Regions from separate parts of the Devosia sp. CN2-171 genome, predicted to be linked through region 1. Evidence: predicted binding sites of a transcription regulator. Region 1 holds the regulator's gene; each other region holds the start of a gene.
What was found. Region 1 encodes LexA, which represses DNA repair genes until DNA is damaged. Its sites were predicted from a motif close to TGTTCNNNNTGTGTTCNG; they were not measured.
Positions count from the first base shown of each region.

Region 2: recA (recombinase RecA) is a predicted target of LexA. The motif match lies at 3,609-3,626, and genes of this name have one in related genera.
Region 3: ssb (single-stranded DNA-binding protein) is a predicted target of LexA. The motif match lies at 2,986-3,003, and genes of this name have one in related genera.

Region 1 covers NZ_CP186479.1:707,354-711,980, forward strand. Annotated here, with positions in the region: gene glp (gephyrin-like molybdotransferase Glp) at 1-861, shown strand, start outside; gene lexA (transcriptional repressor LexA) at 965-1,684, shown strand; gene ACOYW5_RS03655 (2-dehydro-3-deoxygalactonokinase) at 1,977-2,882, shown strand; gene ACOYW5_RS03660 (2-dehydro-3-deoxy-6-phosphogalactonate aldolase) at 2,887-3,498, shown strand; gene ACOYW5_RS03665 (SMP-30/gluconolactonase/LRE family protein) at 3,495-4,367, shown strand; gene ACOYW5_RS03670 (beta-galactosidase) at 4,378-4,627, shown strand, end outside.
Region 2 covers NZ_CP186479.1:385,170-389,796, reverse strand. Annotated here, with positions in the region: gene alaS (alanine--tRNA ligase) at 1-2,218, opposite strand, end outside; gene recA (recombinase RecA) at 2,458-3,495, opposite strand; gene araD1 (AraD1 family protein) at 3,805-4,627, shown strand, end outside.
Region 3 covers NZ_CP186479.1:342,775-347,401, forward strand. Annotated here, with positions in the region: gene uvrA (excinuclease ABC subunit UvrA) at 1-2,632, opposite strand, end outside; gene ssb (single-stranded DNA-binding protein) at 3,119-3,622, shown strand; gene ACOYW5_RS01710 (VOC family protein) at 3,682-4,104, opposite strand; gene ACOYW5_RS01715 (helix-turn-helix transcriptional regulator) at 4,180-4,627, shown strand, end outside.

The DNA of each region.
Region 1 (4,627 bases):
CAGATCAGCTTCGAGAAGGTGCCGACGCCGGGCCAAAGCGTGCGGAAGCAGGGTTTTGACTTCATGCGCGGGGCCGAACTGCTGCCGGCCGGCGTCGGACTGACGCCGGCGATGCTCAATCTCGCCGCCTCCGCTAACCGGCCGGAACTGGTGGTGACGAAGCGGCCGCGGATCGCCGTGGTAGCGACGGGCGATGAGCTCGTGGCCCCGGGCGGCATGCTCGGGCCGGACCAGATCATCGCCTCGAACTCGTACGGGCTGGTGCCCATGTTCTCGCCCTATGCCGAGGAGATCGTGGACCTCGGCATCGTGCCGGACGGGAAGGACAAGATCGACGCGGCCCTGCTCGGCGCATTCGACAGCGGCGTCGACGTGCTGGTGACCACCGGCGGGGCGAGCGTCGGTGACCGCGACTATGTGCAGGACGTGCTGCGCGACCTGGGCGTCGAGCTGGATTTCTGGAAGCTCAGGATGCGGCCGGGCAAGCCCCTGATGTTCGGGACGCGCGGGCGAACGCTGGTGTTCGGGCTGCCGGGCAACCCGGTTTCGGCGCTCGTGACCGCGACGATCATCCTCAAGCCGATGCTGCGGGCACTGACGGGGCACATCGACCCGTTCTGGCCGCGGATCGGTGTGCCGACCCTGCTCGGACTGCCCGCTAACGGCCCGCGCCGGCATTTCATGCGTGCCAATCTCAGCCGCAACGACATCGGCTACATGCAGGTGACGCCAATCTTCGAGACCGATTCCAGCCATTCGACCTCGCTGGCGCTGGCCGACGCGCTGATCGTCGTGCCCGAGGATTCGCCGGGCGTGCCGCCGGGCGAGATCGTCGACGTGATCCCGCTGAACTGGGGCTGATCGCCTTCGCGCTAACGCGATCTTTACCGCGATGTTGCAGAACATAACTGGAACGGATACAACTACGTTCAGTCTTTGTTCCGATTCTGCTCACGGGGCCGCCATGCTGACGCGCAAGCAACACGAACTTCTGATGTTCATTCACGAGCGGATGAAAGAGTCCGGTATTCCGCCATCCTTCGATGAGATGAAGGATGCGCTCGACCTGCGCAGTAAATCGGGCATTCACCGCCTGATCACGGCGCTCGAGGAGCGCGGCTTCATCCGCCGGTTGCCCAACCGGGCGCGGGCGCTGGAAGTAATCAAGCTGCCGGACTCGATGAACCCCTCGCTCGGCGGCCGCAAGGCGCGGTTCGAGCCGTCGGTCATCGAGGGCAATCTCGGCAAGGTATCGACGCCCCCTTCCCGCTCGGCCGCGGTGACATCGGTCAGCGACTATCGCGCGGTGACCATCCCGGTGATGGGCCGGATCGCAGCCGGTACGCCGATCGAGGCTATTCAGACACACAGCCACACCATCATGGTACCGCCAGAGATGCTTGGGCCAGGCGAACATTTCGCGCTCGAAGTGCGCGGCGACTCAATGATCGATGCCGGAATTTTTGACGGCGACACGGTGCTGATCAAGAAGCAGGACGCGGCCTCGACGGGCGAGATCGTCGTGGCGCTTGTCGATGACGAGGAAGCAACGCTGAAGCGGCTGCGCCGGCGCGGCAATTCGGTGGCTCTCGAGGCCGCCAACCCGGCTTACGAGACGCGCATCTTCCCGCCCGACCGGGTGAAGGTGCAGGGCCGCCTCGTCGGCCTGCTGCGCAAGTACTGAGTTTCGACCCCACCGCCAATCGGGTCACTGGGCCGGCTGACGCCGGCCCTTTTTCTTTGAGTGTGGGCAGGTTGTGGGACATTTTGCCTTTGGCGGGCGCGACAAAGACGTAGGAGCACTTTGTCGCGCTTTCGAACCGGAAAAGTCTGCAACTTTTCCTGAAAACGCTTTAGGGTCCGCGCCGCCGCCTGGGGCACATTTTTCTCGGTACCATACTAAGCGAGTGGATGAGCTTCCCGATTGTGCGCCATGAGGGCGCGCCGGCGAAATATCGCCTGCAAGGGAGAGGGTATTGTCTGGTCAAGTCGAGTGGGTCGCGGTCGATTGGGGGACATCCAATCTGCGCGCCTGGGGAATTGATTCCGACGGTGAGATCGCTTTCGCGCGCTCGTCGCCGGATGGCATGGGACGGCTGAGCCGGGAGCAGTATCCCGATGTGCTGACGGGCCTGCTTCAGGGCGTCGCCGACGAGGTCAGCGAAGTGTTGATCTGTGGCATGGCCGGGGCGCGGCAGGGCTGGATGGAGGCGCCGTATCTCGACGCACCGGCCGAGCTCGGCAATCTCGCTGCCGGTGCCGTGTCGCCGGACATGCCGGGCGAACTCGATCCGCGCATCCTGCCGGGCGTGTGCCTCAGGGATGTCGGCGCGGAAGATGTGATGCGCGGCGAAGAGACCCAGTTGCTCGGGCTCTCGGCGCTCGTTCCCGGCTTCTCCGGCCTTGTGGTCATGCCGGGCACGCACAGCAAGTGGGCGCTGCTCGACGGGACGCGGCTGACGCGCTTTTCGAGCGCCATGACCGGGGAAGTGTTCGAGCTGTTGCGAACCCATTCGGTGCTGCGGCACTCGCTCAACGGCGAGCTCGAGGGCGAGGATCGCGATCTCGGCTTTTCGGCCGGCCTCGACCAGGGGCTGGAACACCCCGAGCGACTGACGGCGACGCTGTTCAAGGTTCGCGCCGGCTCGCTCCTTTCGGGACGCAACGCGGCCTGGTGCGCCGGCTTCCTCTCCGGGCTGCTGATCGGCGCTGAGATTGGCGGACAACGCGACTGGATCGGCAACGCTGAGATCCCCTTGATCGGCAGCGTGGGGCTCTGCGGCCTCTATCAGATCGGCTTCGACCGGCTGGGTGCGAAGACCCGGGTCGTCGACGCGACCGACGCAACGCTCGCCGGCCTCAAGGCCGCAAGACAAGGATAGAGAAATGAAGCATCGCCACATCATCGCGATCCTCCGCGGTATCATGCCCGAAGAGACCGTGCCCGTCTGCTCCGCCCTGGCCGAAGCCGGCATCACCATGATCGAAGTGCCGCTCAACTCGCCCGAGCCGCTGCGCTCGATCGGCGATGCCGCCAAGGCCTTCGACGGCCGTGCCATGATCGGCGCCGGCACCGTGCTGGCGCGGTTCGAAGTCGACGAAGTCGCCGATGCGGGCGGCCAGTTCATCGTCTCGCCCGACACAAATCCGGCGGTGATCGGGGCGACGATCGAGCGCGGGCTCGAGTCCTATCCGGGCGTGTTCACGCCGAGCGACGCGTTCACCGCCATTCGGTCGGGCGCGACGGGGCTCAAGTTCTTCCCGGCCGAGGTGCTTGGCCCCAAGGGCATCAAGGCGATGAAGGCCGTGCTGCCGCCGACCATCCCGCTCTATGCGGTGGGCGGGGCGAACCCCGACAATTTCGGGGAGTATTTCGCGGCCGGCTGCGCTGGCTTCGGGCTCGGGACCTACATCTACAAGCCGGGCATGAGCGCAACCGAGGTGGCGCAGCGCGCTGCCGCTGCCGTTTCCGCCTACGATCAGGGAAAGCCGCAATGAACCGCCAGGCCGAGCTTTTTGTCGATAGCCGCTGCGAACTGGGCGAAGGCCCGTTCTGGCACCCGCTGCTCGAGCGGCTGTTCTGGTTCGACATCCTCAACCACACCATGCTGAGCGCCGGCACCGACGGGCACATCGTCGACCGCATCGTGTTCAAGGACACGGTGAGCGCGGCGGCGGTGATCGATCGCGACACGCTGGCCGTGGCGCAGTCGGGCACCCTGCTCCGCTACGATTTCGTCTCGGACAGTTCGACCCCGATTATCGAAGTCGAGGGCGACGTTCCGACCAACCGCACCAATGACAGCCGCATGGACCGCTCCGGCGGGTTCTGGATCGGCACGATGGGGCGCAAGGGCGAAGCCGGCGTCGGCGGTGTCTACCAGTATCGCGCCGGGAAGCTGACCAAGGTCATCGACAAGATTCGCATACCGAACTCCATCTGCTTTTCGCCGGACGGGCGGACGGCGTATTTCACCGACGCCGGCAAGATGATCGTCAGGTGCCCGCTCGATCTCGAGACCGGGCTGCCGATCGGACCGTGGGAAGACTTCTACACCATGGAAGGGCTCGGTGGCGCCGATGGCTCGGTGGTCGATTCCGAGGGCTTTGTCTGGAACGCCCGCTGGGGCGGCGGTGCCGTGATCCGCATCTCGCCGGATGGCAAGCTCGACCAGGTGGTCGAAGTTCCCGGCGTCACACGGGTCAGCTGCCCTGCGTTCGGCGGCAAGGACATGAAGACGCTGTACCTCACCACCGCGCGCGAAAACATGACGCCCGAGGAAATCGACGCCCAGCCGCATGCGGGCAGCGTGTTCGCCATCGACGTCGACGTCCCCGGTCTCACCGAACCCTTCATCAAGCTCTGAGTTATTGCACGTGTCCTTTCCCGCTATCGGCGTCTGCTACTACCCCGAACACTGGCCGGTCGAATGGTGGGAGGAGGATGCCCGCCGCATGGCCGAGGCCGGCATCAAGTATGTCCGCATCGGCGAGTTCGCCTGGTCGAAGCTGGAGCCTACGCCCGGCGAGTTGCATTTCGACTGGCTGGTGCAGTCCATGGATGTGCTGGACCGGCACGGACTCAAGGTCATCGTTGGCACGCCGACGGCGACGCCGCCGCGGTGGA
Region 2 (4,627 bases), 320 kb from region 1:
GCGCTTCGATGCGGGTGAACACCTCCTGCGGGCCCACATGCAGCGCATCAGCGACGCCAGAGACGATGTTGGCATTGGTACGCGCATGGTTGCGCGCACCCTTGGCCGTCAGCGCCTCGAGGCGGCGCACACCGGCCGCAACGCCGGAATCGCCAAGCACCGTGATCAGCCCGATATCGCCCGTCCGGCGCACATGAGTGCCGCCGCAGAGCTCGACCGACCAGCCGACTGCATTGCCGGTCGGGTCGCCCATCGAGACCACGCGCACTTCGTCGCCATATTTCTCGCCGAACAGCGCGCGCGCACCGGACTCCTTGGCCTCCTCGACGCCCATCAGGCGCGTCTCGACGGCGGAGTTCTGCAGCACGATATCGTTGGCGATCTCTTCGACCTGCGCCAGCTCCTGCGGCGTGATCGGCTTGGTATGCACGAAATCGAAGCGCAGGCGGTCCGGTGAAACCAGTGAGCCCTTCTGCGCCACATGGTCGCCCAGCACCAGTCGCAGCGCCTCATGCAGGATGTGTGTCGCCGAATGGTTGGCGCGGATCGCCGAGCGCCGGTCATGATCGACGATCAGCGCCAGCGCCGAGCCAACCTTGATCGTCCCGTCGGTCACCTTCACCTTGTGCCCGAAGACGCCGTTGTTCTTGACCGTGTCGAGCACGGTGGCCGCGATGCTCTCGCCGGTCAACTCGCCGGTGTCACCCACCTGGCCGCCGCTTTCGCCATAGAACGGCGTCTGGTTGAGGACGACATAGCCCTCGTCGCCGGCCTTGAGTTCGTCGACGATCGCGCCGCCCTTGACGAGCGCGGTCACCGCGCCTTCGGCGGTCTCGGTTTCGTAGCCGAGGAACTCGGTCGGCCCGACCTGGTCGGCCACCGCGAACCACACCTTGTCCTCTCCGACTTCGCCCGAGCCGGCCCAGCTCTTCCGCGCCTCGGCGCGCTGCTTGGCCATGGCATCTTCGAAACCCGAGAGGTCGACATTGATGCCGCGGGTGCGCAGCGCATCCTGCGTCAGATCGAGCGGGAAACCGTAGGTGTCGTAGAGCTTGAAGGCGGTGACGCCCTCGAGCATGTCGCCTTCCTTCAGCGAGGCCGAAGCCTCGTCCAGCAGCGTCAGGCCCCGGCTCAGCGTCTTGAGGAAGCGCTGCTCCTCGAGCCGCACTGTCTCCTCAATCATCTGCTCGCCGCGCACCAGCTCGGGATAGGCCTGGCCCATCTCCCGCACCAGCGTCGGCACGATGCGATGGATCACCGGATCGGTCGCGCCCAGCAGCGTCGCGTGGCGCATGGCGCGGCGCATGATGCGGCGCAGCACATAGCCGCGGCCTTCGTTCGAGGGCAGCACGCCCTCGGCGATGAGGAAGCTCATCGAGCGCAGGTGATCGGCAATGACGCGCAGGCTCGGCGTCGTCGGATCGCCGTCAAATCCGGTTGCCTGCATCGTCGAGCTGACGAGCGACTTGAACAGGTCGATCTCGTAGTTGTTGTTCGTTCCCTGCATCACCGCGGCGACACGCTCGAGGCCGGCGCCGGTATCGACCGACGGCTTCGGCAGCTTGGTGCGCGAGCCGTCCGCGTACTGCTCGAACTGCATGAACACGAGGTTCCAGATCTCGACGAACCGGTCGCCATCTTCCTCGGGCGAACCCGGAGGGCCGCCCCAGTACTTGTCGCCGTGGTCGTAGAAGATTTCCGAGCACGGACCGCACGGCCCGGTATCGCCCATCTGCCAGAAGTTCGACTTGGCGCCGAGCCGCACGATGCGATCCTCGGGCAGGCCGGCGATCTTCTTCCAGAGCTCGAACGCCTCGTCGTCGTCCTCGTAGATCGTCGCGGTCAGCTTCGCCTTGGGCAGGCCCCACTCCTTGGTGAGCAGGTTCCAGGCCAGATCGATCGCGTGCTCCTTGAAGTAGTCGCCGAACGAGAAATTGCCGAGCATCTCAAAGAACGTGTGATGCCGCGCCGTGAAGCCGACATTGTCGAGATCGTTGTGCTTGCCGCCGGCGCGGACGCACTTCTGCGAGGTCGTCGCCCGCGCATAATCGCGCTTCTCGACGCCGGTAAAGACGTTCTTGAACTGCACCATGCCGGCATTGGTGAACATCAGCGTCGGGTCGTTCCGCGGCACCAGGGGGCTCGAGGCGACATGCTCGTGACCGTTCTTCTCGAAGTAACCGAGGAAGCTCGACCGGATATCGTTCACGCTCGTCATGACGGGTCTCTTACAGACAAAAGGCGAGGCCTCGGCCCCGCCAGCAACAACAGGAAACGCCTTCTATCGCGGGCCTCGCCGTGATGTCCAGCACAGGGGCGCGGACACGTTCATATTTGGCATGGAGAGGTCACAGACCGTACACGGCCACATCCGGCCGCACTCCGTAGATCGGCAAAGCACTCACAAAGCAAAGGGCGCCCGAGGCGCCCTTCAATTCGTAACCGACCTCGACCCGATCACGGCTCGCCTTCGTCGCCCTCATCGCCTTCCGGACCCGTGAGCAGCGCCTCGGCGAGTACGCCAGAACTCTCGCGAACGCTCTTCTCGATGATGTCGGCGATCTGCGGATTGTCCTTGAGGAACTGCCGCGAGTTCTCGCGCCCCTGACCCAGCCGCTGGCTATCGAACGAGAACCACGCACCTGACTTCTCGACGATGCCCGATTTGACGCCGAGATCGAGCAGCTCGCCGGTCTTCGAGATCCCCTCGCCATACATGATGTCGAACTCGACCTGCCGGAACGGCGGGGCCAGCTTGTTCTTGACCACCTTGACGCGGGTCTGGTTGCCGATGACTTCCTCACGCTCCTTGATCGCGCCGATACGGCGGATATCGAGGCGCACCGAGGAGTAGAACTTCAGCGCGTTGCCGCCCGTCGTCGTTTCGGGCGAACCGTACATCACACCGATCTTCATGCGGATCTGGTTGATGAAGATCACCATGGCCTTCGACTTCGAAATCGAGCCGGTCAGCTTGCGCATCGCCTGGCTCATCAGGCGGGCCTGCAGGCCCGGCATCGAATCGCCCATCTCGCCTTCGAGTTCGGCCTTGGGCGTCAGCGCCGCCACCGAATCGACCACCAGCACGTCGATGGCGCCCGAGCGCACCAGCGTATCGGCAATCTCGAGCGCCTGCTCGCCGGTATCGGGCTGCGAGATCAGCAGCTCATCGACCTTCACGCCGAGCTTCCTCGCATAGATCGGATCGAGCGCATGCTCGGCATCAACGAACGCGGCGATGCCGCCGTTCTTCTGCGCCTCGGCAATCACATGCAGCGCCAGCGTCGTCTTGCCCGAGCTTTCCGGCCCGAAGATCTCGACGATACGGCCGCGAGGTAATCCGCCGATGCCCAGCGCAATATCGAGACCCAGCGAGCCGGTGGAGATCGCTTCGACCTGGGCGATCGCGCCCTCGCCGAACCGCATCACCGTGCCCTTACCGAAACTCCGTTCGATCTGGCTCAGCGCTGCAGCGAGCGCCTTATCCTTATCCATCGATCCCTCAACCACGCGCAGAGGCGTCACAGCAGCAGCCATAATGGTGTCCCCTTATTCCACTTCGGTCGGCGCGGCGCAAACCGATTGATGTGCATCTAATGTACGTAGTTTGTTCTCATTTCGTTTCCAAAACGTCAAGAGGGTAAATTCCATGTGCCCTGCATCTGCAAAGTGCCCGATTCGCCACGCGGGCACCGCCGCCGACATAAGTAGTACTATTGGACCCTTGCCTTTTGCCCGCCCTTCAGTTCAATGCCCGCCAAACGGCGGAAGGCCGGCATTCTCGCATCCGAGGGGGACCCGCTTATGCATCTCATCCAGTTCACCGACGACAAGGGCGCCCGCGCCGTTGCCGCCACCGAAGGCGGCACGACGAGCACCGTCGTCGGTGTCACCAGCGTCTACGCCCTCGCAGCCGAGGCGGCGGAGCGCGGCCTCAGCCTGCGCGAAATCGTCATCGAGAAGGGCCTCGGCGCCACCGTCGACAAGGCAAAGCTCGCCGCCGAAGGCCGCCTGCTCTCGCCCGTCGACCACCCCGATGCGGCCCATCTCTATGTCACCGGCACCGGCCTCACCCATCTCGGTTCGGCCTCGACCCGCGACGCGATGCACAAGTCGAACCAGCAGCAGGCCGAAGCGCCGCTGACCGACTCGATGAAGATGTTCCGCATGGGCCTCGAAGGCGGCAAGCCCGCGCCGGGCCAGGTCGGCGTGCAGCCCGAGTGGTTCTACAAGGGCAACGGCAATATCGTCGCCGCGCCGGGCAGGCCGATTCCGTCGCCCGCCTTCGCCAAGGACGCCGGCGAAGAGCCCGAGATCGCCGGCATCTACTATATCGGCAAGGACGGCACGCCCTTCCGCCTCGGCTTCGCACTCGGCAACGAGTTCTCCGATCACGTGACCGAGCGGGTGAACTACCTGTTCCTCGCGCACTCCAAGCTTCGCTGGTGCTCCTATGGGCCGGAACTGCGCGTCGGCGAGCTGCCGCGCAACGTCGCGGGCATGTCGCGAATCCTGCGCGACGGCAAGGTGATCTGGGAAAAGCCGTTCCTCTCGGGTGAGGACAACATGAGCCACACCATCGCCAACCTCGAGCACCACCACTTCAAGTACGACCTGTTCCGCCAGC
Region 3 (4,627 bases), 360 kb from region 1:
GGAAGTGGAGGCCGGTGGTCGGCTCGTCGAGCATGTAGAGCGTGCGGCCGGTGGCGCGGCGGCTGAGTTCCTTGCTCAGCTTCACGCGCTGGGCTTCGCCGCCGGAGAGCGTCGTTGCCGGCTGGCCGACCTTGACGTAGCCGAGGCCGACGCGCTGCAGGGTGAGGAATTTTTCGCGGATCGAGGGGACAGCGGCGAAGAAATCGACGGCTTCGTCGATGGTCATGTCGAGGACGTCGGCGATCGACTTGCCCTTGAACTGCACTTCGAGGGTTTCGCGGTTGTAGCGGTGGCCCTTGCACACTTCGCAGGTGACGTAGACGTCGGGCAGGAAGTGCATCTCGATCTTGATGACGCCGTCGCCTTCGCACTTCTCGCAGCGACCGCCCTTGACGTTGAACGAGAAGCGGCCCGGGCCGTAGCCGCGCGCCTTGGCTTCGGGCAGGCCGGCGAACCACTCGCGCATCGGGCCGAAGGCGCCGGTGTAGGTGGCGGGGTTGGAGCGCGGGGTGCGGCCGATCGGCGACTGGTCGATGTCGATGACCTTGTCGAGATGCTCGAGGCCGGTGAGGTGGTTGTGCGGGGCAGGGTTGACGCGCGCGCCGTTCAGCCGGCGGGCGATGGCCTGGTACATGGTGTCGATCATCAGGGTCGACTTGCCGCCGCCGGAGACGCCGGTGATGGCGACGAAATTGCCCAGGGGCACGTCGACCGAGACGTTCTTCAAATTGTTGCCGGTGGCGCCGTCGATGTGGAGCTTCTTGGTCTTGCTCTGCTTGCGGCGTTCGATCGGCAGGGGGATGGCCAGCTCGCCGGTGAGGTATTTTCCGGTGATCGAGTTGGGGTTGGTCATGATGTCGCGCGGCGTGCCTTCGGCGACGATGTGCCCGCCGTGGACACCGGCGCCGGGGCCGATATCGACGACATAGTCGGCCGTCATGATGGCGTCCTCGTCGTGCTCGACGACGATGACGGTGTTGCCGATGTCGCGCAGGCGCTGCAGCGTTTCGAGCAGGCGCTCGTTGTCGCGCTGATGCAGCCCGATCGAGGGCTCGTCGAGGACGTAGAGCACCCCGGTGAGGCCGGAGCCGATCTGCGACGCGAGCCGGATGCGCTGGCTCTCGCCGCCCGACAGGGTGCCGGAATTGCGGGCGAGCGTCAGGTAGTCGAGGCCGACATCGTTGAGGAAGCCGAGACGCTCCTTGATCTCCTTGAAGATGCGCTCGCCGATCTGGTTCTGCTGGGCGGTGAGCTTGGCCGGCAGCTCGTCGAACCACAGCTTGGCGGCGCGGATCGACTTCTCGGAGACCTGGCCGATGTGGAGGCCGTCGATCTTTACCGCCAGCGCCTCGGGCTTCATGCGATAGCCGTTGCAGGCGAGGCAGGGCGCCTGCGACATGTAGCGCTCGATTTCCTCGCGCATGCCGGCGCTCTCTGTCTCCTTGTAGCGGCGCTCGAGATTGCCGATCACGCCCTCGAACGGTTTTGTGCTTTTGTAGGTGCGCAGCCCGTCATCGTAGACAAACGTGATCTGGGTCGAGCCGGTGCCGAACAGGACGGCGTGCTGGACGTCGAAGGGCAGCTCTTCCCAGGCGGTGCCGGTAGAGGCGCCGAAGTGCTTCACCACGGCCTGGAGGGTCTGCTGGTAGTAGGGAGCGCTGGTCTTGGACCATGGCAGGATGGCACCGTCGCGCAGCGAAAGGGTGACATCGGGGACGATCAGGTTCGGATCGATCTTCTGCTCGGTACCGAGGCCATCGCAGACCGGGCAGGCGCCGAACGGGTTGTTGAACGAGAACAGGCGCGGCTCGATCTCGGGAATGGTGAAGCCGGAGATGGGGTCGGCGAACTTTTCCGAGAAGATCAGGCGCTTTGGCTCGCCTTTCTCATCCACTTCATCAGCGAATTCGGCGAAGGCGATGCCGTCGGCGAGCTTCAGCGCGGTCTCGAAGCTCTCGGCGAGGCGGCCGGCGATATCGGGGCCGGCGACGACGCGATCGACCACGACTTCGATATCGTGCTTGATCTTCTTGTCGAGGGTCGGCGCGTCCTCGATGTCATGGAACTCGCCGTCAATCTTCACGCGCTGGAAGCCCTTGCGCATGAGGTCGTTGAGTTCGCGCTTGTACTCGCCCTTGCGGCCGCGCGCGATGGGGGCGAGCAGATAGAGGCGGGTCTCCTCGGGCAGCGCCATGACGATATCGACCATCTGCGACACGGTCTGGCTCTGGATGGGCAGGCCGGTGACGGGCGAATAGGGGATGCCGACGCGGGCGAAGAGCAGGCGCAGGTAATCGTAGATTTCGGTGACGGTGCCGACGGTGGAGCGCGGGTTGCGGCTGGTGGTTTTCTGCTCGATGGAGATGGCGGGCGAGAGGCCCTCGATCGACTCCACATCCGGCTTCTGCATCATTTCGAGGAACTGGCGGGCATAGGCCGAGAGCGACTCGACGTAGCGGCGCTGGCCCTCGGCATAGATGGTGTCGAAGGCGAGCGAGGACTTGCCGGAGCCAGAGAGGCCGGTCATCACGATGAGGCTGTCGCGGGGCAGCCTCAAGTCGACGTTCTTGAGGTTGTGCTCCTTGGCGCCACGGATGACGAGATCACGGTTCGGGTTGCGCTTGTCGGCCATCTAGACTTTCACCTCACGAGGCGCGCGACCATAGAGCCGCTCTGTGCCAAATCGTGTCAGGGTTTCAAAAATGAGGGGTCGGCTGCTCATCTGGGGATTGGGTGCCGGACTTACAACTTAACCACGCGAGACCGGCCGCTGTCACCATGACGGCAGGCGATTCCATTCACAGCTGGTGTGAACATAAGCGGAACAAAATGGCGTTGGTCAAGCCCCGCCTGACGAAAGGCGGGGCGGACGAAGGGTGTCGCGACGCGGTGGGGGGCTTGTGCCGGCGCGCTCGCTGCGGCTCCCGCATCCAAGCGTAAGTCACAGAACTTGGTGCCGGCCGGCTTGACAAAGCGCGCTGGGAGTAGAACATAAAGAGAACAGTCAAATCTGTGGGCGGGTGCGCATTGGGCGCGCGCCGTCGGAACGATAGCGGTAGGGTACGCGCTTGAGAGTTTCGACCCGGTGCGTATCCGGGAAAGTTGAAAGGAATGTGCCATGGCTGGCAGCGTGAACAAGGTGATCCTCGTAGGCAATCTCGGCAATGACCCCGAGGTGCGGAACCTGCCCAATGGCGGCAAGGTGGTGAACCTGAGCGTCGCCACTTCGGACCAGTGGCGCGACAAGAATACCGGCGAGCGCAAGGAGCGCACCGAGTGGCACCGCGTGGTGATCTTCTCGGAAGGGCTGGTGCGCGTGGCTGAGCAATATCTGCGCAAGGGCGCCAAGGTCTACATCGAGGGCGCGTTGCAGACCCGGAAATGGCAGGACCAGAGCGGGCAGGACAAATACTCCACCGAGATCGTGCTGCAGGGTTTTAACTCGACACTGACGATGCTCGACGGGCGTGGCGACGGCGAGGGTGCCTCGGGCGGCGGCTTCTCGGGCCCGCGCGAGAGCGCTCCGGCGGCTTCGTTCGGCGGCGGGCGGCAGGAGTCGCGGCGGCCGAGCTCGGCGCCGGCCTTCGAGTCCGGCCCGATGGACGACGATATCCCGTTCTGATCGGCTGAGCCGATACGGACAGAGGTTGGAGGGCGCGGTATGACCGCGCCCTTTTTCGTTCAGGCGCTGTAGGCGACTTCGATGTCGAATACCCAGGTGACGCCGAACTGGTCTTTCAGCATGCCGTAGAGTGGCGACCAGACGGCCGGGGCGAGGGGCTGGAGGATGGTGGCGCCGGCCGCGAGCTTTTCCCAACAGCCGGTGATGTCGTCGGCCGCGTCGCCGCGGACCGAGACGAAGAACGGAATCTCGCCGGCATTCCACGACAGGCGCGACGGCACGTCATAGGCCATGATGCGGAAGCCGCTGGTGGCGGCGACCTGGCCCCACATCACCTGATCGGCCTCGGCTGGTGCTCCGACGGCGTTGGCGTCGCGGTAGGTGACGATCACCAGGTCGCCGCCGAAGACGGACTGGTAGAGGCTGAGGGCGGCGCGGGCCTGGCCGCGGAAGTTGAGATGGGTGGTGGCTTTGACGGTCATGGCGGGCTCCTTGTTTGCTGAACCGATGCGGACCGGTATAAGCAGGCCCAACTGCCAGTTTCCGTCAGTTGGGTGATGGCGCGTTCGGATCGACTATTTCGCCTGCTGCAGACGATGCGCGTGATGCCCGCGCCGATAACTGCCTCCCGGCTGACCGAGGAGGTGGGCGTGTCGCTGCGCTCGCTCTATCGCGATATCGACAGCCTGCGCGCGGCGGGCGCTCGCATCGAAGGCGAGCGGGGCTATGGCTACCGGCTGATCGAGGACTATGCGCTGCCGCCGCAGACCTTCGATCGCACCGAGATCGAGGCGATCGCGCTCGGGCTGGCCGAGGTGCGGAACATGGGAGATCCGGCGCTGGCCAAGGCGGCGACCTCCGTGCTGGCGAAGGTGGCGGCGACGCTACCCGACGATCGCGAGCAGCACCTGTTCCACGCCATCTCGCAGGTCTACCGGCCCGAAGGACGCTACGCGCCGACGCCGTTCGTCGACGAGGTTCGGCTCGCCTGCTGGGAGGAACGTG